Regions from separate parts of the Streptomyces sp. NPDC007945 genome, predicted to be linked through region 3. Evidence: riboswitches for the same ligand, from Rfam matches in the RefSeq annotation. Region 3 holds a riboswitch; each other region holds the start of a gene.
The links. Region 3 has a riboswitch for thiamine pyrophosphate ahead of thiO (glycine oxidase ThiO). Riboswitches for the same ligand answer to the same signal wherever they lie in the genome.
Positions count from the first base shown of each region.

Region 1 (7,511 bases), on a different contig from region 3:
GCGAGAAGAAGGACGAGGCCGCCGAGGTCCAGTCCTCCGCCGAGACCGAGAAGGCCGTCGAGGCCGAGGCCCAGGTCGAGACCCCGGCCGCCGAGGCCGAGGCCGAGGCCGAGGCTCCGGCCGCCGAGCAGGCCTGATCCTTCCGCACCCCGGAACACCGCGGAGGTGACGGCGGGGGCTCAGGAAGCCCCCGCCGTCCCGCCGTAGATCTTCGTAGATCTTTCTGACTTCGAGAGAGAAACAGACTCATGGCGAACTACACCGCCGCTGACGTCAAGAAGCTCCGTGAGCTCACCGGCGCCGGCATGATGGACTGCAAGAAGGCCCTCGAGGAGGCCGACGGCGATGTCGACAAGGCCGTAGAGGCCCTGCGCATCAAGGGCCAGAAGGGTGTCGCCAAGCGCGAGGGCCGCTCCGCCGAGAACGGCGCCGTCGTCTCCCTCATCGCCGACGACAACACCTCCGGCGTCCTCGTCGAGCTGAAGTGCGAGACGGACTTCGTCGCCAAGGGCGACAAGTTCCTCGCCGTCGCCGACGCCCTCGCCGCCCACGTCGCCGCCACCAAGCCGGCCGACATCGAGGCCCTGCTCGCCTCCGAGATCGAGGCCGGCAAGACCGTGCAGGCCTTCGTGGACGAGGCCAACGCCAACCTCGGCGAGAAGATCGTCCTCGACCGCTTCGCCGCCTACGCCGACGGTTACGTCTCCGCGTACATGCACCGCACCATGCCCGACCTCCCGCCGCAGATCGGTGTCCTCGTCGAGTTCGACAAGGAGAACGCCGAGGTCGCCAAGGGTGTCGCGCAGCACATCGCCGCCTTCGCGCCGAAGTACCTCACCCGTGAGGACGTCCCGGCCGAGGTCGTCGAGTCCGAGCGTCGCATCGCCGAGGAGACCACCCGCGCCGAGGGCAAGCCCGAGGCCGCGATCGCCAAGATCGTCGAGGGTCGCGTCAACGGCTTCTTCAAGGACGCCACGCTGCTCGGCCAGCCGTACGCCCTGGACAACAAGAAGTCCGTCCAGCAGATCCTGGACGAGGCCGGTGTCACCCTGAAGCGCTTCACCCGCATCAAGGTCGGCATCTGAGTCCGTCCGTCCTCGCGAACGCGACGGACACCGGACCCGGGTAGGGTCTGAGACAGTCGTCCCGCCCCGGGCGGGACGACCGCAGATGTGACGAGGAGGCCATTGCCGTACGGGAAACCCACGAGGACCCAAGGCAATGGCCTTCTTCGTATGTGTACGAGGAGATCTCCATGAATCAGGGCGCCGAACAGGGCCACGACGACAACAGCGGCAAGAAGCTCGGCCGCTACATGCTGAAGCTCTCCGGGGAGGCCTTCTCCGGCGGTACCGGTCTCGGTGTCGACCCCGACGTCGTGCACGCCATCGCGCGTGAGATCGCGGCCGTGGTCCGCGACGGCGCCCAGATCGCCATCGTCATCGGCGGCGGCAACTTCTTCCGCGGCGCCGAGCTTCAGCAGCGCGGCATGGACCGCGCCCGCTCCGACTACATGGGCATGCTCGGCACCGTGATGAACTGCCTCGCCCTCCAGGACTTCCTGGAGAAGGAGGGCATCGACTCCCGCGTCCAGACCGCCATCACCATGGGCCAGGTCGCGGAGCCGTACATCCCGCTGCGCGCCGTGCGCCACCTGGAGAAGGGCCGCGTGGTCATCTTCGGCGCCGGCATGGGCATGCCGTACTTCTCCACCGACACGACCGCCGCCCAGCGGGCCCTGGAGATCGACGCCGAGGCCCTCCTCATGGGCAAGAACGGCGTGGACGGCGTCTACGACTCCGACCCCAGGACCAACCCCGCCGCGGTCAAGTTCGACGCCCTGGAGTACAGCGAGGTCATCACCCGCGACCTCAAGGTCGCCGACGCCACCGCCATCACCCTGTGCCGCGACAACAAGCTCCCGATCCTCGTCTTCGAACTGCTCGCCGCAGGCAATATCGCGCGCGCCGTCACGGGTGAGAAGATCGGCACACTCGTGAGCGACCAGGGCACCCGGGCCTGACCCAGGCCCGCCCTCAACCGACACAACGCGACGACACGCAGGAGCATGTGGTGATCGAAGAGACCCTCCTCGAGGCCGAGGAGAAGATGGAGAAGGCGGTCGTGGTCGCCAAGGAGGACTTCGCCGCGATCCGCACCGGCCGTGCGCACCCGGCGATGTTCAACAAGATCGTGGCCGACTACTACGGGGCCGTCACCCCTATCAACCAGCTGGCGTCGTTCTCGGTGCCGGAGCCGCGCATGGCCGTGGTGACCCCGTTCGACAAGAGCGCGCTGCGCAACATCGAGCAGGCCATCCGCGACTCGGACCTCGGCGTCAACCCGAGCAACGACGGCAACATCATCCGGGTGGTCTTCCCGGAGCTGACCGAGGAGCGCCGCCGCGACTACATCAAGGTCGCCAAGGGCAAGGCCGAGGACTCCAAGATCTCGATCCGCTCCGTGCGCCGCAAGGCCAAGGAGACCATCGACAAGCTCGTCAAGGACGGCGAGGTCGGCGAGGACGAGGGCCGCCGTGCGGAGAAGGAGCTCGACGACACCACCGCGAAGTACGTGGCGCAGGTGGACGAGCTGCTGAAGCACAAGGAAGCCGAGCTCCTCGAGGTCTGATGAACGACTCATCCTGGGGGGCGCCGGCGGCCGGTTCAGGTCTCGGCGGACCCGACCAGGGGCCTGCCCCGGCGGGTCCCGCCCACGATCGGCACCGGGCGGCGCAGACTCGCCCCATGCCCATCGTGCCCGACGTACCCGCCGGCGGTTTCCAGGACGGACACGGACGGGGGGCCGCCCACCCGGGCGGTCCCCTGTTCCGTGACGAGACCCCGCACGAGCACCCGCAGGAGCCCATGCCCAGCCCCGTCCCGCCTCCTCCGCCGTCGGCGGCCCCCGGGCCCCGGCAGAAGAAGAGCGCGGGCCGGGACCTGGGCGCGGCCATAGGGGTCGGCGTCGGTCTCGGGGCGGTCATCATCGCCTCGCTGTTCATCTGGAAGCCGGCCTTCGTGGGCGTCATCGCGGTGGCCGTGGTCGTGGGGCTCTGGGAGCTGACCTCGCGGCTCCAGGAGCGCAAGGCGATCAAGGCGCCGCTGGTGCCGCTCGCGGTCGGCGGCGCCGCGATGGTCGTCGCCGGGTACGTGCGGGGCCCCGAGGGCGCCTGGGTCGCGATGGCCCTCACGGCGCTCGCGGTGCTCGTCTGGCGGATGACGGAACCCCCCGAGGGGTACCTGAAGGACGTCACGGCGGGCGTCTTCGCCGCGTTCTACGTGCCGTTCCTGGCGACCTTCGTGGCGATGCTGCTGACCGCCGACGACGGACCGTGGCGGGTACTGACCTTCCTGCTGCTCACCGTGGTCAGCGACACCGGGGCGTACGCGGTGGGCTGGCGCTTCGGCAAGCACAAGCTGGCGCCGCGGATCAGCCCCGGCAAGACCCGCGAGGGACTCTTCGGCGCGGTGGCCTTCGCGATGGCGGCCGGCGCGCTGTGCATGCAGTTCCTCATCGACGACGGCACCTGGTGGCAGGGCCTGCTCCTCGGCCTCGCGGTCGCGGCGAGCGCGACGCTCGGCGACCTCGGCGAGTCGATGATCAAGCGGGACCTCGGCATCAAGGACATGGGGACGCTGCTCCCCGGGCACGGCGGCATCATGGACCGGCTGGACTCGCTGCTGCCGACGGCGCCGGTGGTGTGGCTGCTGCTGGCGTTGTTCGTCGGGACGGGTTGACCGGTCGGGTGGTGGGTCCTGTTCGTCAGGGTCTGCCGCCCGGGCACGGCGCCTCGCGGCGGAGCCGCACGTGGACACAGCATGGACCGGCTGGACTCGCTGCTGCCGACGGCGCCGGTGGTGTGGTTGCTGCTCGCGCTCTTCGTCGGAACGGGTTGACGGACAGCGGGTACTCTGGAAGGGCTCGGACCTGTGGTCCGGGCCCTTCGTCGTCCTCGCCACCGCGGGGACGGTCCAGTGAGGTCGCCCGGCATCGCCCTGCCGCACTCCCCGCCGACGCGGGACGTCCGACCTCGTTCCTGTTTGAGGAGAGACGCCGTCGTGGCCCGTCCGCTGCCCGGAGAACTCACATTCGTCGCCCCGCGCGGAGCCAAGAAGCCGCCGCGGCACCTCGCCGACCTCACGCCCGCCGAGCGGAAGGAGGCCGTCGCCGCGATCGGCGAGAAGCCCTTCCGCGCCAAGCAGCTGTCGACGCACTACTTCGCGCGGTACGCGCACGACCCCGCCGAGTGGACCGACATCCCGGCCGCCTCGCGGGAGAAGCTGGCCGGGGAGCTGCTGCCCGACCTGATGTCGGTGGTGCGGCACATCTCGTGCGACGACGACACCACCCGCAAGACCCTGTGGCGGCTGCACGACGGCACGCTCGTGGAGTCGGTGCTGATGCGCTACCCGGACCGGGTGACGATGTGCATCTCCTCGCAGGCCGGCTGCGGCATGAACTGCCCGTTCTGCGCGACCGGGCAGGCCGGTCTCGACCGGAACCTGTCGACCGCCGAGATCGTGCACCAGATCGTCGACGGCATGCGCGCGCTGCGCGACGGCGAGGTGCCCGGCGGTCCCGCGCGACTGTCGAACATCGTCTTCATGGGAATGGGCGAGCCGCTCGCCAACTACAAGCGGGTCGTCGGCGCGATCCGCCGGCTGACCGACCCCGAGCCCGACGGCCTCGGCCTGTCGCAGCGCGGCATCACCGTGTCGACCGTGGGCCTGGTGCCGGCCATGCTGCGCTTCGCCGACGAGGGCTTCAAGTGCCGCCTCGCGGTCTCGCTGCACGCCCCCGACGACGAGCTGCGGGACACGCTGGTGCCGGTGAACACCCGCTGGAAGGTGCGGGAGGTACTGGACGCGGCGTGGGAGTACGCCGAGAAGTCCGGCCGCCGGGTCTCCATCGAGTACGCCCTCATCCGGGACATCAACGACCAGGCGTGGCGCGGTGACCTGCTGGGCAAGCTGCTCAAGGGCAAGCGGGTGCACGTCAACCTGATCCCGCTGAACCCGACGCCGGGCTCGAAGTGGACCGCCTCCCGGCCGGAGGACGAGAAGGCCTTCGTCGAGGCCATCGCCCGGCACGGCGTGCCGGTGACCGTCCGGGACACCCGTGGCCAGGAGATCGACGGCGCCTGTGGACAGCTCGCCGCGTCCGAGCGCTGACCTTGTACCCTGTGCTCGAACACACCTGCATATTCCGACAGGGGAGCGCCACAGCGCTGAGAGTGCGGTAACCGTAGACCGCAGACCCTCTGAACCTCGCCCAGGTCATTCTGGGTAGGAAGTTCGGTCGTACCTCGAGCTGTTGCGCCCTGCCCGCGTCCGGTCCCCGGTCGCGGGCAGGGCCGCGTCTCTTCCTGGTCCCACCCAGGAGGACCACACATGCACACCAAGAAGGCCGCCGTCGCGGCGCTGGCCGCGGCGCTCGGCGTCACGGGCCTGGCCGCCTGCTCCACCGAGTCCGCCCGCGACGCCGCGGGGAAGAGCGGGGAGCCCGCGCCGAAGACCGTGACGCTCGTCAGCCACGACTCCTTCAACGCCTCCAAGGAGGTGCTGGCCGAGTTCACGAAGCGGTCCGGCTTCACCGTGAAGGTGCTGAAGGCCGGTGACGCGGGCGAGGCCGTCAACAAGGAGATCCTCACCAAGGGCTCCCCGCAGGGCGACGTCTTCTTCGGCGTCGACAACACCCTGCTGTCCCGCGCCGTCGACAACGGCATCTTCGTGCCGTACGAGGCGAAGGGCGCCGAACGGATCCCGGACACCTTCAAGCTCGACAAGCGGGTCACGCCGATCGACACCGGCGACATCTGCGTGAACTACGACAAGAAGTACTTCGCGGACAAGAAGCTGGCGCCGCCGCAGTCCTTCGACGACCTGGTGAAGCCGGAGTACAAGGACCTGCTCGTGGTCGAGAACCCGGAGCGTTCGTCCCCGGGCCTCGGCTTCCTCCTCGGCACGGTCGCGAAGTACGGCGACTCCGGCTGGCAGGAGTACTGGTCGAAGCTGAAGGCGAACGGCGTGAAGACCGTCGACAGCTGGGAGCTCGCCTACAACCAGGAGTTCTCCGGCTCGGCCGGCGGCAAGGAGGCCAAGGGCGACCGTCCGCTGGTCGTCTCCTACGCCTCCAGCCCGCCCGTCGAGGTGCTGTACGCCGAGCCGCAGCCGAAGGAGGCGCCCACCGGGGTGTCCACCGGCACCTGCTTCCGGCAGATCGAGTTCGCCGGCCTGCTGGACGGGGCGAAGAACCCCGAGGGCGGCAAGGCGCTGATCGACTTCCTGATCTCGAAGAGGTTCCAGGACGACATGCCGCTCCAGATGTTCGTGAACCCGGTCGCGAAGGACGCGGCCCTGCCGGAGCTGTTCACGAAGCACGGCGTGGTGATCGAGAAGCCGGAGACGGTGGCGCCGGAGAAGATCGCCGCGCAGCGCGAGGCGTGGATCCGGCAGTGGTCGTCGCTCGTCCGCAAGTGAGCCGCGACCCGAGGGGGAGCGCGGCGCGGCTGGGGCTGATGGCCCTGCCCGTCGCGTTCTTCGCGGTCTTCTTCGCCTGGCCCGTCGTGTCGATCGTCGAGCGCGGGCTGCGGCCCGACGGCGCCTGGGACCTCGGGGCGATCGGGGCGACCCTGGGCCGCTCGGACATCCTCGACGTGCTGGGCTTCACCGTCTGGCAGGCGGCCGCCTCCACCGGGCTCACGCTGCTCGTGGCGCTGCCGGGCGCGTACGTCTTCGCCCGCTTCGACTTCCCCGGGAAGGGCGTGCTGCGGGCCGTCGTCACCGTGCCGTTCGTGCTGCCCACGGTCCTCGTCGGCACGGCGTTCCTGGCCCTGGTGGGCCGGGGCGGGTTCACCGACGTGCTGTGGGGGCTGCGGCTCGACACCACGGTGTGGGCGATCCTCCTCGCCCACGTCTTCTTCAACTACGCGGTCGTCGTCCGGACCGTCGGCGGGCTGTGGGCCCAGCTCGACCCGCGCCAGGAGGAGGCGGCCCGGGTGCTCGGCGCGTCCCGGTGGACGGCGTGGCGGTCGGTGACGCTGCCGGCGCTGGTGCCGGCGGTGTCGGCGGCCGCCCTCATGGTCTTCCTCTTCACGTTCACGTCCTTCGGCGTCGTGCAGATCCTCGGCGGGGACGCGTACACGACGCTGGAGGCGGAGATCTACCGGCAGACGGCCCGGCTGCTGGACCTGCGGACGGCGGCCGTGCTGACGCTCGTGCAGTTCGTGGCGGTCGGCGTGATCCTCGCCGTGCACGCCCGGACGGTGCGGCGCCGGGAGACCGCGCTGCGGCTGGTGTCCCCGGAGACGACCGCGCGCCGGCCGCGCGGCGTGGGGCAGTGGGCGCTGCTCGGCGGGGTGCTGGCCTCGGTGGCGGTGCTGATCCTGCTGCCGCTCGGGGTGCTGGTGGAGCGTTCCTTCGCGACGCCGGAGGGGTACGGGCTCCGCTACTACCGGGCGCTCGGCTCGCTCGACGAGGCCGGGACGTTCCTGGTGCCGCCGCTGGAGG
Region 1 covers NZ_JBIBJV010000002.1:102,114-109,624, reverse strand. The annotation lists gene rpsB (30S ribosomal protein S2) at 1-137, shown strand, start outside; gene tsf (translation elongation factor Ts) at 249-1,085, shown strand; gene pyrH (UMP kinase) at 1,256-2,023, shown strand; gene frr (ribosome recycling factor) at 2,074-2,631, shown strand; gene ACFZCF_RS05780 (phosphatidate cytidylyltransferase) at 2,631-3,740, shown strand; gene rlmN (23S rRNA (adenine(2503)-C(2))-methyltransferase RlmN) at 4,062-5,174, shown strand; TPP riboswitch at 5,204-5,313, shown strand; gene ACFZCF_RS05770 (thiamine ABC transporter substrate-binding protein) at 5,394-6,482, shown strand; gene ACFZCF_RS05765 (ABC transporter permease subunit) at 6,521-7,511, shown strand, end outside.
Region 1: another riboswitch for thiamine pyrophosphate. It lies ahead of ACFZCF_RS05770 (thiamine ABC transporter substrate-binding protein); the one in region 3 lies ahead of thiO (glycine oxidase ThiO).

Region 2 (7,511 bases), on a different contig from region 3:
TGCGAGCGGGTCGGACAGGACCCCGTCTACGAGGCCTACCCGGCGCACGACCCGTGCGCGGGCGCCGTCGCGGCCGACCGGCTGCTCGCCCGCCCCGACCGTCCCGACGCCGTCTACGGGCTCTTCGACCCCAACGGCACCGACCTCCTCGCCGCCGCCCGCCGCTACGGGCTGCGCGTCCCCGACGACCTGCTGATCGTGTGCTGCAGCGAGTCCACCGTCTACGCCTCCACCGAACCGCCCATCACGACGCTCTCGCTCAAACCGCGGCGCATCGGCACCGCCGTCGTCCAGCTCCTCATCGACGCCATCGAGGGGATCGAGGGCGACGGTCCCCTCGAACAGGTGATACCGACCGAGCTGATCGTCCGCACCTCCTCGCAGCGCCGGTCGCCGCGGACGACGGTGAGCCCGCCGCGCTCACCCGCGAAGGACTGACGGGCCGCAGGGCCCGGACGACCGACGCACCCTCCGAACTCCGGCCGCGCCGAAAGAGCGGCCGGACGAACGACCCGAGCAGGACGAGTACGACCCCAGCGGGACCCGACCGGGCATCCACCGGGCACGACCGAGCGGGTTCGAGCAGCACCGATCGCGATCCGAGGACCACCCCGGGGGCGAGCGCGCACCACGAAGCGGGCCCGTCCCGGCACGGGCCGGTACGACCCCGAGAACGAGCGCCGTCCCGTCCCTGCCCGAGGGCGGCGACGGCGAAACCGGGCACCCCACCGGACCCGACCCTGGACTGGACCTTCTCAATTCGGGCGAAACAACCGGTGAACCCGGAGCGAACCCGGATTCACCACCCCTGGTGCGTCACACAGGCGGACCCTCATTCCTATGATGGGCGCACGACACCGCGGACCCCCCGACCAGGCCGGTCCGCGATGTGCAGGGCATCGCGACGGTGGTGGAGGGGTCGATGACTCAGGGGGCCGGGCAGGATCCCGTGGAACGCACGGCGACATTGCGTGACTTCCGCGTACCCCCGTACGCCCGGGTGCCCGTGCAGGGCCACGCGGGCGAGCCTCCGGCGCCGCCCGCCGACCCCACGCTCCACCTGGGCACCCGCCCGGCCGCGTACGCCGAGCCGGTCGCGTTCCCGGAGCCCCCGGCACGCCCCGAACCGGGCCACACCGAGCCCCCGTACGCCGAGGCTCCGGCGCGCCCCGAGCCCGCGTACGCCGAGGCCCCCGCACGCCCCGAGCCGACCGCGTACCCCGAAGCCCCGGCACGCCCGGAGCCCGCCGCGTACGCCGAGACCCCCGAGCCCGCCGCGTACCCCGAGGCCCCGGCCGCGCCCGCCGGCGCCGCCCACCCCCTGGCCGCGCATCCCTTCGGCGCCGCGCCCGTGGCAGCCGCGCCCGTCGCCGCCACCGCCCACCCCGGTGCGGGCGGCTTCCCCGACGACTTCCCGGACGGCTACACGCCCACCGAGCGCGACCTCCCGGTCATCCAGCGCGGCGACACGCTCCAGGTCCCCGTCGCCCCGGCCGCCGCTCCCGCGCCCGCGCCCACCGGCGACGGCCCCGGGCCGCTCTACGTCGTCGGCGACGTCCACGGCTACCTCGACGAACTCCTCGCCGCCCTCCGCGCCCAGGGCCTCGTCGACGAGAACGGCGGCTGGGCCGCGGGCAACGCCCGGCTCTGGTTCCTCGGCGACTTCACCGACCGCGGACCCGACGGCATCGGCGTCATCGACCTCGTCATGCGGCTCTCCGCCGAGGCCGCCGCCGCCGGCGGCTACTGCAAGGCGCTCATGGGCAACCACGAGCTGCTCCTCATCGGCGCCAAGCGCTTCGGCGACACCCCCGTCAACTCCGGGGCCGGCACCGCCACCTTCCAGGCCGCCTGGCTGCTCAACGGCGGACAGAAGCACGACATGGACCGCCTCCAGGACGTCCACCTCCAGTGGATGTCCCGGCTCGACGCCGTCGTCCGCGAGGACGACCACCTCCTGCTGCACTCGGACACCACCGCGTACCTCGACTATGGCGGGACGATCGAGGACGTCAACGACACCGTCCACGAGATCCTCACGCGCAACGACGCCGACGAGGTCTGGGACCTCTTCCGGAAGTTCACCAAGCGCTTCGCCTTCCGCGACGACGGCGGCCCGCAGGCCGTCCAGGAGCTGCTCGGCACCTACGGCGGTTCCCGGGTCGTGCACGGCCACAGCCCGATCCCGTACCTTCTCGGCCAGGTCGGCACGGAGGACGGCGAGGAGGACTCCCGCCCGGTCGTCGACGGCCCGCACGTCTACGCCGACGGCCTCGCCATCGCCATGGACGGCGGCGTCACCATGGCCGGAAAGCTGCTGGTGGTCCAGCTCCCGCTGGCGGACTGACCCGCGCTCCGGGCATCCGGAGGGGGCGAATTCCGGAAACCCCCTGTCAGTGCGCACGGTCACGGCCCTACCATCGGTCTCCCCAGTTAGGCAGGCTCTCCTCCGCTTCCGCCCGGACCGCCGTTCTCCACGGCCGGTCCCGGCCCGTCGAGCATCGGGGGATGCACATGAACGTGGCTCCGCACCTGCTGACCGAGGACCGTGCCGAGTACGAGCGGGTCCTCGACGACGCACTGCGCACCGCTCCGGAACGGCCGGAACTCGTCGGCGCGGGCACCCGGCTGACCGCCGGTCAGCTCCGCGCGATGGCGCTGAACGCGACAGCGCTCATCACCGCCGCGGCGGCGAGCGAGTACGAGCACTTCACCCAGGTCCGCGAAGCGGGTCGGGCCGCCTCCAACGTGCCCCGGAGCCCCGCCCCCGACGAGTCCCCGGGGGCCGTCGCGGTCCTCACGGTTCTCGTCCCGGTCCTCGCCGGCACCGCCGCCGCGATCTTCCTGCTGGTCGGCGCCGTGGTCCACTGGCTCGCCCCGGACGCCGCCCTCGGCACCACGCTGCTCACCGCAGGACTGGTCTTCGGCGCCCTCGCCGCCGCCGGGCTGCTCTGCGCGGGCGCCGGACTCCTCCTGACCGCGCTCCGCAACAGCCCGGCCGAGACCGGCGCCCCCGACGACGAACTCGCCCGGGCCCGCGCCGCCTGGCGCCACGCCCTCCTGGAGCGCGGCGTCATCCCCTTCCTCCAGGCCGCCCTCGCGGCCACGGCGGCCGACCCCGACCGGGACCCGGCACCACCGCCCGCCTGACGCGCTCCGGCCCGCGATCCCCCCGTGGACCGCGGGCCGGGGCGGGTCCGGTACCGGCGACCGCTACTCCGCCATCGGCAGGTAGACGCGGTTGCCGGAGGCGGCGAACTCCGCCGACTTCTCGGCCATGCCGGCCTCGATCTCCTCCTTCTTCAGGTCCCCGCCGTGCTCGCGGCGGATGTCCTGGGAGATCTTCATCGAGCAGAACTTCGGACCGCACATCGAGCAGAAGTGGGCGGTCTTCGCGGGCTCCGCCGGCAGCGTCTCGTCGTGGAACTCACGGGCGGTGTCGGGGTCGAGGGCCAGGTTGAACTGGTCCTCCCAGCGGAACTCGAAGCGGGCGTCGGAGAGCGCGTCGTCCCACTCCTGCGCGCCCGGGTGCCCCTTGGCCAGGTCCGCCGCGTGCGCCGCGATCTTGTACGTGATGACACCGGTCTTCACGTCGTCGCGGTTCGGCAGGCCCAGGTGCTCCTTGGGCGTGACGTAGCAGAGCATCGCGGTGCCCCACCAGGCGATCATGGCCGCGCCGATGCCCGAGGTGATGTGGTCGTAGGCGGGCGCGACGTCCGTGGTCAGCGGGCCGAGCGTGTAGAACGGCGCCTCCTCGCAGATCTCCTGCTGAAGGTCGATGTTCTCCTTGATCTTGTGCATCGGGACGTGGCCCGGGCCCTCGATCATCGTCTGCACGTGGTGCCGCTTGGCGATCGTGTTCAGCTCGCCGAGCGTCCGCAGCTCCGCGAACTGGGCGTCGTCGTTGGCGTCCGCGATCGAGCCGGGGCGCAGCCCGTCACCGAGCGAGTAGGTGACGTCGTACGCCGCGAGGATCTCGCAGAGCTCCTCGAAGTGCGTGTAGAGGAAGTTCTCCTTGTGGTGCGCGAGGCACCAGGCGGCCATGATCGAACCGCCGCGCGAGACGATGCCGGTCTTGCGGCGCGCGGTGAGCGGCACGTACGGCAGGAGTACGCCGGCGTGCACGGTCATGTAGTCCACGCCCTGCTCGGCCTGCTCGATGACCGTGTCCTTGTAGATCTCCCAGGTCAGCTCCTCGGCCTTGCCGTCGACCTTCTCCAGGGCCTGGTAGAGCGGCACGGTGCCGATCGGCACGGGGGAGTTGCGCAGCACCCACTCGCGGGTGGTGTGGATGTTGCGGCCGGTGGACAGGTCCATGACCGTGTCGGCGCCCCAGCGGGTCGCCCAGGTCATCTTCTCGACCTCCTCCTCGATGGAGGAGGTGACGGCCGAGTTGCCGATGTTGGCGTTGACCTTCACCAGGAACCGCTTGCCGATGATCATCGGCTCGATCTCCGGGTGGTTGACGTTGGCCGGCAGCACGGCGCGGCCCGCCGCGATCTCCTCGCGGACGACCTCGGGCGAGACGTTCTCCCGGATCGCCACGTACTCCATCTCCGGGGTGATCTCGCCCCGGCGGGCGTACGCGAGCTGGGTCACGGCCTGCCCGTCGCGGCCCCGGCGGGGCAGCCTCGGACGGCCGGGGAAGACGGCGTCGAGGTTCTTGAGCCCGCCGCCGCGCGGCGAGGTGTGCTTGATGCCGTCGTCCTCGGGGCGGACCGGACGGCCCGCGTACTCCTCCGTGTCGCCGCGCGCGATGATCCAGTTCTCGCGGAGCGGGAGGAGGCCCCGGCGCACGTCGGTGTCGACGGCCGGGTCGGTGTACGGACCGGACGTGTCGTAGAGCGTCACGTCCTTGCCGTTGGTGAGGTGCACCCGGCGGACCGGCACCCGGAGGTCGGGGCGGGAGCCCTCGACGTATCCCTTGTGCCAGCCCGGCGTGCGCTCGTCCTGGCTGGAGGCAGGCGTGCGTGCATCCTGAAGGGTCATGTGACCGAATCTCCCTACGCCGGCATTACCCGGTAACAGGTTCGGCGGTCGGCGCAGCCTCCTCCCGTACGTGTGCGTACGGTGATCAGCGCCCTCTCAGCCCGGTGCTCCGAGCTCCCGCGTGTGCAAAGGTGTCACGAGGCTAGCGCCCTCCCGGGCGTGCTGAACAGTGGGCCCCCGCCGTTCTTGCGATGATCGGGCGGTGACTTCCCCCCAGCAGTCCCCCGATCCGCACGGCCACGAGCACGGGCATGGTTTCGGCCAGCACGGTCCTGACCACGGTTCCGGCCACGGGCACAGCCACAGCCACGGACCCGCCGCGCCCGTCTCGCGCCATCTGCGAAGAGTCATCGCGGCGGTCCTCATCCCCTTCGCCACCGCCGTCGTCGTCGGCCTCGCGGTGCTGTGGCCCGGCGGTACGCCGGCGCACGAGCGGACCGGCGTCGGCTTCGACCGGCAGACCGAGCAGGGCAAGGTCGTGGCGGTCGAGCGGGTGGACTGCAAGGACGTGAACGCGGCACAGGTGCCGCCCACCGGCGACACCTCCACGCCGCAGGGCCGCGAGGCGGTCAACGCGCAGCAGGGGCAGTGCGAGAAGGCGACGATCGAGGTCACCAGCGGCCCGGACCAGGGGCGGCGGTTCACCGAGATCGTGCAGCCGGACGCCCCGCGCCAACTGGACGAGGGCCAGGGCGTGGTGGTCGCCTACGCCCCCGACGCCCCGAAGGACCTCCAGTACTCGGTGACGGACGTGAACCGGAAGGTGCCGATGGCGGTCCTCGCGGGCATCTTCGCGCTCGCGGTCGTGCTCGTCGGCCGGATGCGGGGCGTGATGGCGCTGATCGCCCTCGCGGTGAGCTTCCTGGTGCTCACCCTCTTCATCCTGCCCGCGATCCTGGAGGGGTCGAACCCGCTGATCGTGGCGGTGGTCGGGTCGAGCGCGATCATGCTGCTCGCGCTCTACATGTGCCACGGCCTGTCGGCCCGGACCTCGGTCGCGGTCCTGGGCACGCTGATCTCCCTGCTGCTGATCGGCCTGCTCGGCTCCTTCTTCATCGGCTGGGCCTCGCTCAGCGGCAACACCGACGACTACACCGGGCTGATCCACGGTCTCTACCCGGAGATCGACATGTCCGGCCTGCTGCTGGCCGGGGTGATCATCGGTTCGCTCGGTGTCCTGGACGACGTCACCGTGACCCAGACCTCGGCCGTCTGGGAGCTGCACCAGGCCGATCCCGGCATGGGTCCGCGCGCCCTGTACCGGGCCGGGATCCGGATCGGCCGCGACCACATCGCCTCGGTGGTCAACACGCTGGTCCTGGCCTACGCCGGTGCCGCGCTCCCGCTGCTCCTGCTCTTCACCATCGCGCAGAGCAGCATGGGGACGGTGGCCAACAGCGAGCTGGTGGCGGAGGAGATCGTCCGGACGCTGGTCGGCTCGATCGGTCTGGTCGCCTCGGTTCCGGTCACGACGGCACTCGCGGCGCTCGTGGTCTCGGCCGACCGTCCCTCGGCGGCGGAGGCGGGTGGCCGGGCCGCGGGTGGCGGCGGACGGCGGCGCCGCGCGAAGTGACGCGCGCGCGGCGGCCGTACGCGCGGACCGCGTCGGCGGCCGTACGGAGCGGGGCGCCCGCGGCGGTCGTACGGGAGGGGCCCCGGCGCCGGCGGTACGGGAGGGGTGCCGACGTCGGGCGTACGGGTCGGGCCGGCGTCAGGCGGGGCCGGCGCTCTCCTCGGCGAGGATCTTGCCGAGCGCGGCCTCCAGGCTGTCCTCGAAGTCGCCCAGCGCCTGTTCCTGACCGAGCGGCACCAGCTTGTCCGTGCGGTCGAGGAAGGCGACCAGCGGCGGGGCGCTGGCGCGGAAGAGGGCGCGGTCGCCGCCCACCTGGAGCCGGATGGAGACGTCCGACAGGCCCTCGGGTTCGGTCGGGGCGATGTGGACGTCGCCGTCGCCGCTCGGGCGGTTGATCCCGTCGAGCAGCAGCTCTCTGCCGAAGGCCCAGGTCACAGGCGCGTCACCGGGGAGGTGGAAGGTCATCCGCACCGCGTAGGGATCCCGGGTCTCGTATCGCAGTTCGACTGGGATCTTGAAGGAGAGCTCCTCGGAGACGAGGAAGCTCATCAGGACCTCGGCCTGAACCGACTCTCGCATCATGTACCCCGCAGTAGATGGAGCAGTTGTGTAAACACAGCTGCTGAAAGCTGTGACCGAAACGGCCAGGAATGATCCCCCGTGGCCCTCTTGACGCAATCGTGCTGTACGCGCTAGCGGATCACAAGGAGTGATTTTTCAGATACTGATAGAGAGGGCGAAGGAACTGAAGAGCTTCCCGATCTCTTTCTGTAGCCGCTCGACTGCTGGGAGCAACCGTTCTTCCTGGTGAAGAGGGAGAGAAATGGCCAGAGTGGCCGCCGTGTCCCCCACCGTGAGGGGGATTGCGGCGCAAACCGTGCCGAGCGCATATTCCTGCCGCTCCACCAGGGGCTCCATTCGCCCCAAACCGCCCAAACGATCCAAAAGT
Region 2 covers NZ_JBIBJV010000003.1:199,838-207,348, forward strand. The annotation lists gene ACFZCF_RS11655 (LacI family DNA-binding transcriptional regulator) at 1-438, shown strand, start outside; gene ACFZCF_RS11660 (metallophosphoesterase) at 923-2,347, shown strand; gene ACFZCF_RS11665 (hypothetical protein) at 2,509-3,150, shown strand; gene thiC (phosphomethylpyrimidine synthase ThiC) at 3,214-4,989, opposite strand; TPP riboswitch at 4,984-5,120, opposite strand; gene ACFZCF_RS11675 (YibE/F family protein) at 5,192-6,562, shown strand; gene ACFZCF_RS11680 (SsgA family sporulation/cell division regulator) at 6,701-7,141, opposite strand; gene ACFZCF_RS11685 (helix-turn-helix domain-containing protein) at 7,280-7,511, opposite strand, start outside.
Region 2: another riboswitch for thiamine pyrophosphate. It lies ahead of thiC (phosphomethylpyrimidine synthase ThiC); the one in region 3 lies ahead of thiO (glycine oxidase ThiO).

Region 3 (7,511 bases):
CGCCGAGGAAGCCGCTGAAGGCGAGGACCCGCCAGCGCAGCCGCGCCTTGTACTGCAGGAGCACCTCGCCGAGCAGCCAGAGCGCCACCAGGCCGAACGCGATGTAGAGGACCGTCCACCCCATGCCCCGCCGCCCCTCTCTACGGCCTCCGCCGCGGGTCGGGGCGGGTACGACCGGTCAGGACTGCTGGTGCAGTCCGAGATTCTCGTAGATCTCGAGCGTCGCGGTGGAGCTGTTGAGCGTGATGAAGTGCAGTCCGGGGACACCCTCGGCCAGCAGGCGCGCGCAGAACTCCGTCGCGAACTCGATACCGATGGAGCGTACAGCGGCGGGGTCGTCCTTGACCGCGAGGATGCGTTCTTTCACGTCCGCGGGGAAGGAGGCGTTGCTGAGCTGGGGCAGCCGGTCGAGCGTCTTCACGTTCACGACGGGCATGACCTCGGGGATGATCGGGGTCTCGCAGCCGGCCTTCTCGACGCTGTCGCGGAGCCGCAGGTAGTTCTCGGGGTCGAAGAACATCTGGGTGACGGCGTAGTCGGCGCCGGCCCGGCACTTGTCGACGAAGTGGCGGATGTCGGTGTCCCAGTCCGTGGACCGGGGGTGCATCTCGGGGAAGGCGGCGACGCCGACGCAGAAGTCGCCGGACTCCTTGATGAGCCGGACCAGGTCGGCCGCGTACCGGACGCCCTCGGGGTGCTCGACCCAGTCGCCCAGCGGGTCGCCGGGCGGGTCGCCGCGCAGCGCCAGCATGTTGCGGATGCCGGCGTCGGCGTACTGCCCGAGGACGTTGCGCAGTTCGGCGACGGAGTGGTCGACGGCGGTGAGGTGCGCGACCGGGGTGAGGGTGGTGTCCGAGGCGATCTTCTGGGTGGCCTTGACGGTGCCGCCGCGGGTGGAGCCGCCGGCGCCGTAGGTCACGGAGACGAAGCTGGGGCCGACGGCCTCGACGCGGCGCATGGCGTTCCAGAGGACCTGCTCGCCCTTGGCCGTCCGGGGAGCGTAGAACTCGAAGGAGTACGACGTCCCGGCGGCGAGGATCTCGCGGACCGTACGGGCGCGGTCCGAACGGACGGAAGCGGTTCCAAGGGCCATACCGGCAGGTTAGACGGGGTCCAGCGGGGCGCGTACCCCGCGTCCGAGGAGTGGACACCTTTTCGGACAGCGGTGCGGGGGCCGCCGCGGCGGGCCGTCCGCGTCAGGCGTCGGCCCGCTCCCGGACGCGCTTGGCGAGGGAGGCGGCGGCCGCGGCCGGGTCCTCGGCCTCGGTGAGCGCGCGGACCACGACGATGCGCCGGGCGCCGGCGTCGAGGACCTGGTCGAGGTTGGTCTCGTCGATGCCGCCGATGGCGAACCAGGGGCGGTCCTGGGCGAGCCCCGCGGCGTACCGCACCAGGTCGAGGCCGGGGGCGTACCGCCCGGGCTTGGTGGGGGTGGGCCAGCAGGGGCCGGTGCAGAAGTAGTCGACGCCGGGTTCGGCGGCGGCCGCGGCGACCTCGGACTCGGCGTGGCAGGAGCGGCCGATCAGGACCTCGTCGCCGAGGATGGCGCGGGCGGCGGGGACGGGCAGGTCGCCCTGGCCGAGGTGGAGGACGTCGGAGCCGATGGCGTGGGCGACGTCGGCCCGGTCGTTCACGGCGAGGAGCTTGCCGTGGCGGCGGCAGGCCTCGGCGAGGACGGCGAGGTGCTCCAGCTCCTCGCCGGCCTCCATGCCCTTGTCGCGGAGCTGCACGATGTCGACGCCGGAGGAGAGCACGGCGTCGAGGAAGGCGGGCAGGTCGCCCTGGCGCTTCCGGGCGTCGGTGCACAGGTAGAGCCGGGCGTCGGCGAGCCGCTCACGAGGCGTGGGCATGGTGGTTCCCCCCGTCGGGTGGTGCCGGTGCCGCGGCGCGGGGGCCGCGGCACCGGCGGTGGTGGTTCGGTGTCCGGAGGCCGGTGTCCCGGGCTCCGGGGTGTCTCGGACCCGGCGCTCCCACGCCGGGGCCCCGGGCGCCGGAGTCACGGACTCGGCGCCCCGGTCTCCGGCGGGTCAGACGGCGAGCGCCTGGGCGCGGCGCTTCACCTCCGTACCGCGATTCTCGCCGAGGGCCTGCGCGGGGGTGCCGGGCAGGGTCGGGTCGGGGGTGAAGAGCCACTCCAGCATCTCCGCGTCGGAGAAGCCGTCGTCCCGCAGGAGCGTCAGGGTGCCGGCGAGGCCCTTGACGACCTTGTCGTCCTGGATGAAGGCGGCGGGCACCTGGAGCGCGTTGTTCTCGCCGCGGCGCACGGCGATCAGCTGGCCCTCGTTCACCAGCTGCCGCACCCGCGTCACCGGGACGCCGAGCATCTCCGCGATGTCGGGGAGGTGGAGCCATGCGGGGACGAGAGCATCGATGTTTGCGTCAATCTCGGTCACGGGACAAGCCTGCCATCCGGGACCGACAGTCGGTAGTCGGGCCCGCCCCGGCCGCCGCCGTCCGGGTTGTCACCGGACGGCGGACTTCAGCGGCACGGTGGGATCGGCGGCCCGCTCGGGGTCGACGGGGGTGCCGGCCTCGATGAGCTTGCGCCCCTGGGCGAGGTCGCGCGGGCGGCCGACGGCGAGCAGGGCGACCGGCACCCCAGCGCGCAGCCAGAGCACCGCCCAGGAGCCGCCGGACGCGTCCCCGCGCCGGACGAGGGTGTCGGCGCCGGCGTGGTGGCCGGCGTACTGGACGAAGCGGCCGAACTGCTCGGACCAGAAGTACGGGACGGGGTCGTACGGCTCCGGGGCGGCGGCGTCGGCTCCGGTGAGGTCGGCGGCGACCGTGCGGGGGCCCTGGAGGGCGTTGTCCCAGTGGTGGACGAGGAGCCGCTCCCCGTAGCGGGCGGAGGGGAAGGAGGCGCAGTCGCCGACCGCGTACACGTCGGGCAGGGAGGTGCGCAGCCGCTCGTCGGCGGTGACGGCGCCGCTGGGGTCGAGGGCGATGCCGGAGCCCGCGAGCCAGTCGGTGGCGGGGCGGGCGCCGATGCCGACGACGACGGCGTCGGCGGGGAGTTCGCGGCCGTCGGCGAGGACGACGGCGCCGGGGCGGACGGCGGCCACGCGCGCGTGCGTGAGGAGTTCGGCGCCGCTCTCGGCGTACCAGCCGGCCATGGCGGTGGTGACCTCGTCGGGCAGGGCGCCGGCGAGCGGGAGGGGTGCGGCCTCGACGACGGTGACGGCGCAGCCGGCCTCGCGGGCGGCGGTGGCGAACTCGGCGCCGATCCAGCCGGCGCCGACCACCACGACGGAGCCGCCGCCGGCCAGGACGGGGCCGAGGCGGACGGCGTCGTCGAGGGTGCGCAGCAGGTGGACGCCGGGGACGCCCTCGGCGCCGGGGAGGGTGAGCGGGTGGGCGCCGGTGGCGAGGACGAGGGCGTCGTACGCGACGGGACCCGCCTCGGTGTCGAGTGCCCGGTCGGCGGGGCGCAGCCCGGTGACGGCGACGCCGAGGCGGAGGTCGACGCCGAGGGAGGCGAAGTCGATGTCAAAAGCGGAGTGCTCGGCCTTTCCGAGGAGGACCGCCTTGGAGAGCGGGGGCCGGTCGTAGGGCTGGTGGGGTTCGGCGCCGATGAGGGTGACGGGGCCCCGGAAGCCCTGCTCGCGCAGGGCGACGGCGGTCTGCACGCCCGCCATGCCGGCGCCGACGATCACCACGTGCCGCTGGGTCTGCTTCTGCTCGCTCACCCGTCCACCATACGCATCTGACGACCCGTCAGGCAGGAGGCCCCCTGTGGAGCTCCGCCGGCGGAGGCTAGGGTGGCGGGCACACACCACTCGCGGGAGCCCGGACGCACCGGGCTGAGAGGGAGGCTGACCGGCCTCCGACCGTACGAACCTGATCCGGGTCATGCCGGCGAAGGGAGGGGCGGGAACGCCCATGCGTCCTTCCGTAGGAACAGAAGACCGTCAGGTCGCCGACGTCCTCGTGGTCGGCGGCGGCGTCATCGGCCTCGTCACGGCCTGGCGGGCGGCCCTGCGCGGCCTGACCGTCGCGGTCGTCGACCCCGAACCCGGCGGCGGCGCCGCGCGGGTCGCGGCCGGCATGCTCGCCGCCGTCACCGAACTGCACTACGGCGAGGAGACCCTCCTCGGGCTCAACCTCGCCTCCGCCGCGCGCTACCCGGCCTTCACGGCCGAGCTGGAGGAGGCCACCGGCCTCGACGTCGGTTACCGCGCCTGCGGCACCCTCGCCGTCGCCCTCGACGCCGACGACCGCGCCCACCTGCGCGAACTGCACGCCCTCCAGACCCGCTGCGGACTCGCCTCCGAGTGGCTCAGCGGCCGGGAGTGCCGGCGCCTCGAACCCATGCTGGCGCCCGGCGTGCGCGGCGGGCTCCGGGTGGACGGCGACCACCAGGTCGACCCGCGCCGGCTGGCCGCCGCGCTGCTCACCGCCTGCGAGCGGGCCGGGGTGGTCTTCCACCGGGCGCTCGCCGAGCGGCTCACGGTGGCGGGCGACCGGGCGACCGGAGTCGTGCTGCGCGACGGCACGGCGCTCTCCGCCGGCCGGACCGTCCTCGCCGCCGGCAGCCTCAGCGGCCGGCTCGCGGGCGTGCCTCCGTCGGTCCTGCCGCCGGTCCGCCCGGTGAAGGGCCAGGTCCTGCGGCTGCGGATCCCCGCCCCGTACGCCCCGTTCCTCTCCCGCACCGTGCGGGCGGTGGTGCGCGGCAGCCACGTCTACCTCGTGCCGCGCGAGAACGGCGAGCTGGTCGTCGGCGCCACCAGCGAGGAGCTGGGCTGGGACACCACGGTCACCGCCGGCGGGGTGTACGAGCTGCTCCGCGACGCCCACGAGCTGGTCCCGGGCCTCACCGAGCTGCCGCTCACCGAGACCCTCGCCGGGCTGCGCCCCGGCTCCCCCGACAACGCCCCGATGCTCGGCCCGACCGCCCTGCCCGGCCTCGACCTGGCCACCGGGCACTACCGCAACGGGATCCTCCTCACCCCCGTCACCGGCGACGTCATGGCGGAGGTGCTCACCACCGGCGTCCTGCCCGACGAGGCGCGCCCCTTCTCGCCCCGCCGCTTCCCCACCGCTCTCTCCGCACGTCAGGAGCAGCCCGCATGAACGTGTCCGTGAACGGCGAGCCGCGCGTGCTCGCCGCCCCCGTCTCCCTGGAGGCCCTGGTCACCGGCCTCACCACCGCCCCGTCCGGGGTGGCCGCCGCCGTCAACGAGACGGTCGTGCCGCGCGGCGAGTGGGCGGCGACGCTGCTCGCCGACGGCGACCGGGTCGAGGTCCTCACCGCGGTGCAGGGGGGCTGAGCGCGATGTCCGACGACGTGTTCACCCTCGGCGGCACGGAGTTCTCCTCCCGGCTCATCATGGGCACCGGCGGCGCCCCCAGCCTGGACGTCCTCGAACGGTCCCTGGTGGCGAGCGGCACCGAGCTCACCACGGTCGCCATGCGCCGCCTCGACCCCACGGTGCAGGGCTCGGTCCTCTCCGTCCTGGACCGGCTCGGCATCCGCGTCCTGCCGAACACGGCCGGCTGCTACACGGCCGGCGAGGCCGTCCTCACGGCCCGGCTGGCCCGGGAGGCCCTCGGCACGGACTGGATCAAGCTGGAGGTCGTCGCCGACGAGCGGACCCTCCTCCCCGACGGGGTCGAGCTCCTCGACGCCGCCGAGACCCTGGTGGACGACGGCTTCACCGTCCTCCCCTACACCAACGACGACCCGGTCCTGGCCCGGAAGCTGGAGGACGTGGGCTGCGCGGCGATCATGCCGCTGGGCTCCCCCATCGGCTCCGGCCTCGGCATCCGCAACCCGCACAACTTCGAGCTGATCGTGGAGCGGGCCGGGGTGCCGGTGATCCTCGACGCCGGCGCGGGCACCGCCTCGGACGCGGCGCTCGCGATGGAGCTGGGGTGCGCGGCGGTGATGCTCGCCTCGGCGGTGACCCGGGCCCAGGAGCCGGTCCTGATGGCCTCGGCGATGCGGCACGCGGTCGAGGCGGGCCGCCTCGCGCACCGCGCGGGCCGCATCCCCCGCCGCCGCTTCGCGGAGGCGTCCTCGCCGACGGAGGGCCTGGCCCGGCTGGACCCGGAGCGTCCCGCCTTCTGAGCCCGCCGCCGGAAGCGGCCCCGAGCGGGGTACGTCACAAGCGTGCTGCGGTCGGGGCCCGGAGGGCGGGCCGGGCCCGTACCGGCTCGTAGACTCGACGCCGTGGACACGACCCTTCAGGACCCCCTCGTCGGGCGGCTGCTCGACGGCCGCTACCGCGTCGACGCGCGCATCGCCGTCGGCGGGATGGCCACGGTCTACCGGGCCGTCGACACCCGCCTCGACCGCGTCCTCGCGCTCAAGGTGATGCACCCCGCCCTGGCGGCCGACGCGGCCTTCGTCGAGCGTTTCATCCGCGAGGCGAAGTCCGTCGCCCGCCTCGCGCACCCGAACGTGGTCTCCGTCTTCGACCAGGGCGCCGAGGGCGCGTACGTCTACCTGGCGATGGAGTACGTCTCCGGCTGCACCCTCCGGGACGTGCTGCGCGAGCGCGGCGCCCTCCAGCCCCGCGCCGCCCTGGACATCCTGGAGCCGGTCCTCGCCGCGCTGGGCGCCGCCCACCGGGCCGGGTTCGTGCACCGGGACATGAAGCCGGAGAACGTGCTGATAGGGGACGACGGCCGGGTCAAGGTCGCCGACTTCGGGCTCGTCCGCTCCGTCGGCTCGGCGACCGCCACCACCGGCGCGGTCCTCGGCACCGTCGCGTACCTCGCCCCCGAGCAGATCGAGCACGGCACCGCCGACACCCGGGCCGACGTGTACGCCTGCGGCGTCGTCCTGTACGAGATGCTGACCGGCGGCAAGCCGCACTCGGGCGACACCCCCGCCCAGGTCCTCTACCGGCACCTCCACACCGACGTGCCGGCCCCGTCCGCCGCCGTCCCCGGACTGCCGCTCGAACTGGACGAGCTGGTCGCCGCCGCGACCGCCCGCGACCCCGAGGTCCGGCCGCACGACGCCGTGGCCCTGCTCGCCCTGCTCCGGGAGGCGCGGGCGGCGCTCACCGACGAACAGCTGGACGCGCTGCCGCCGCACGCGACGACCGGGCAGCGGGACACCGGCGAGGACCGCACCAGCGTGATCGCCCGCCCGGTGCCCGCGCCGGCGACCGCCGACCCGCACGCCGTCCAGCACACCAGCCGCCTCACCACGCCCGAGCCCCCGCCGCCCGGGCCCCGCCGCCGCGCCCTCCGCCCGGTGCCGCGCCGCCCGCTCCTGATCGTCCTCGGCGTGCTGCTCGCCCTGGGCCTCGGCGGCGGCGTCTGGTACATCAACTCCGGCCAGTTCACCCGCGTCCCCGCCGTCCTCGGCCAGACCGAGCAGGCGGCGCGCGACCGGCTCGCCGACGCGGGCCTGGAGCCGGGCACGACGAAGCGCGCCTTCAGCGACGCGTACGAGCGCGGCACCGTGATGGCCGTCGACCCGGCGCCCGGCGCGCGGGTCCGCAGCCACGCCGCCGTCACGCTCACCGTCTCCCGGGGACCCGAGACCGTGAAGGTCCCCA
Region 3 covers NZ_JBIBJV010000001.1:309,797-317,307, forward strand. The annotation lists gene ACFZCF_RS01410 (hypothetical protein) at 1-124, opposite strand, end outside; gene metF (methylenetetrahydrofolate reductase [NAD(P)H]) at 179-1,093, opposite strand; gene thiE (thiamine phosphate synthase) at 1,197-1,850, opposite strand; gene ACFZCF_RS01425 (Rv2175c family DNA-binding protein) at 2,028-2,393, opposite strand; gene ACFZCF_RS01430 (NAD(P)/FAD-dependent oxidoreductase) at 2,463-3,686, opposite strand; TPP riboswitch at 3,769-3,882, shown strand; gene thiO (glycine oxidase ThiO) at 3,880-5,070, shown strand; gene thiS (sulfur carrier protein ThiS) at 5,067-5,267, shown strand; gene ACFZCF_RS01445 (thiazole synthase) at 5,273-6,067, shown strand; gene pknB (Stk1 family PASTA domain-containing Ser/Thr kinase) at 6,170-7,511, shown strand, end outside.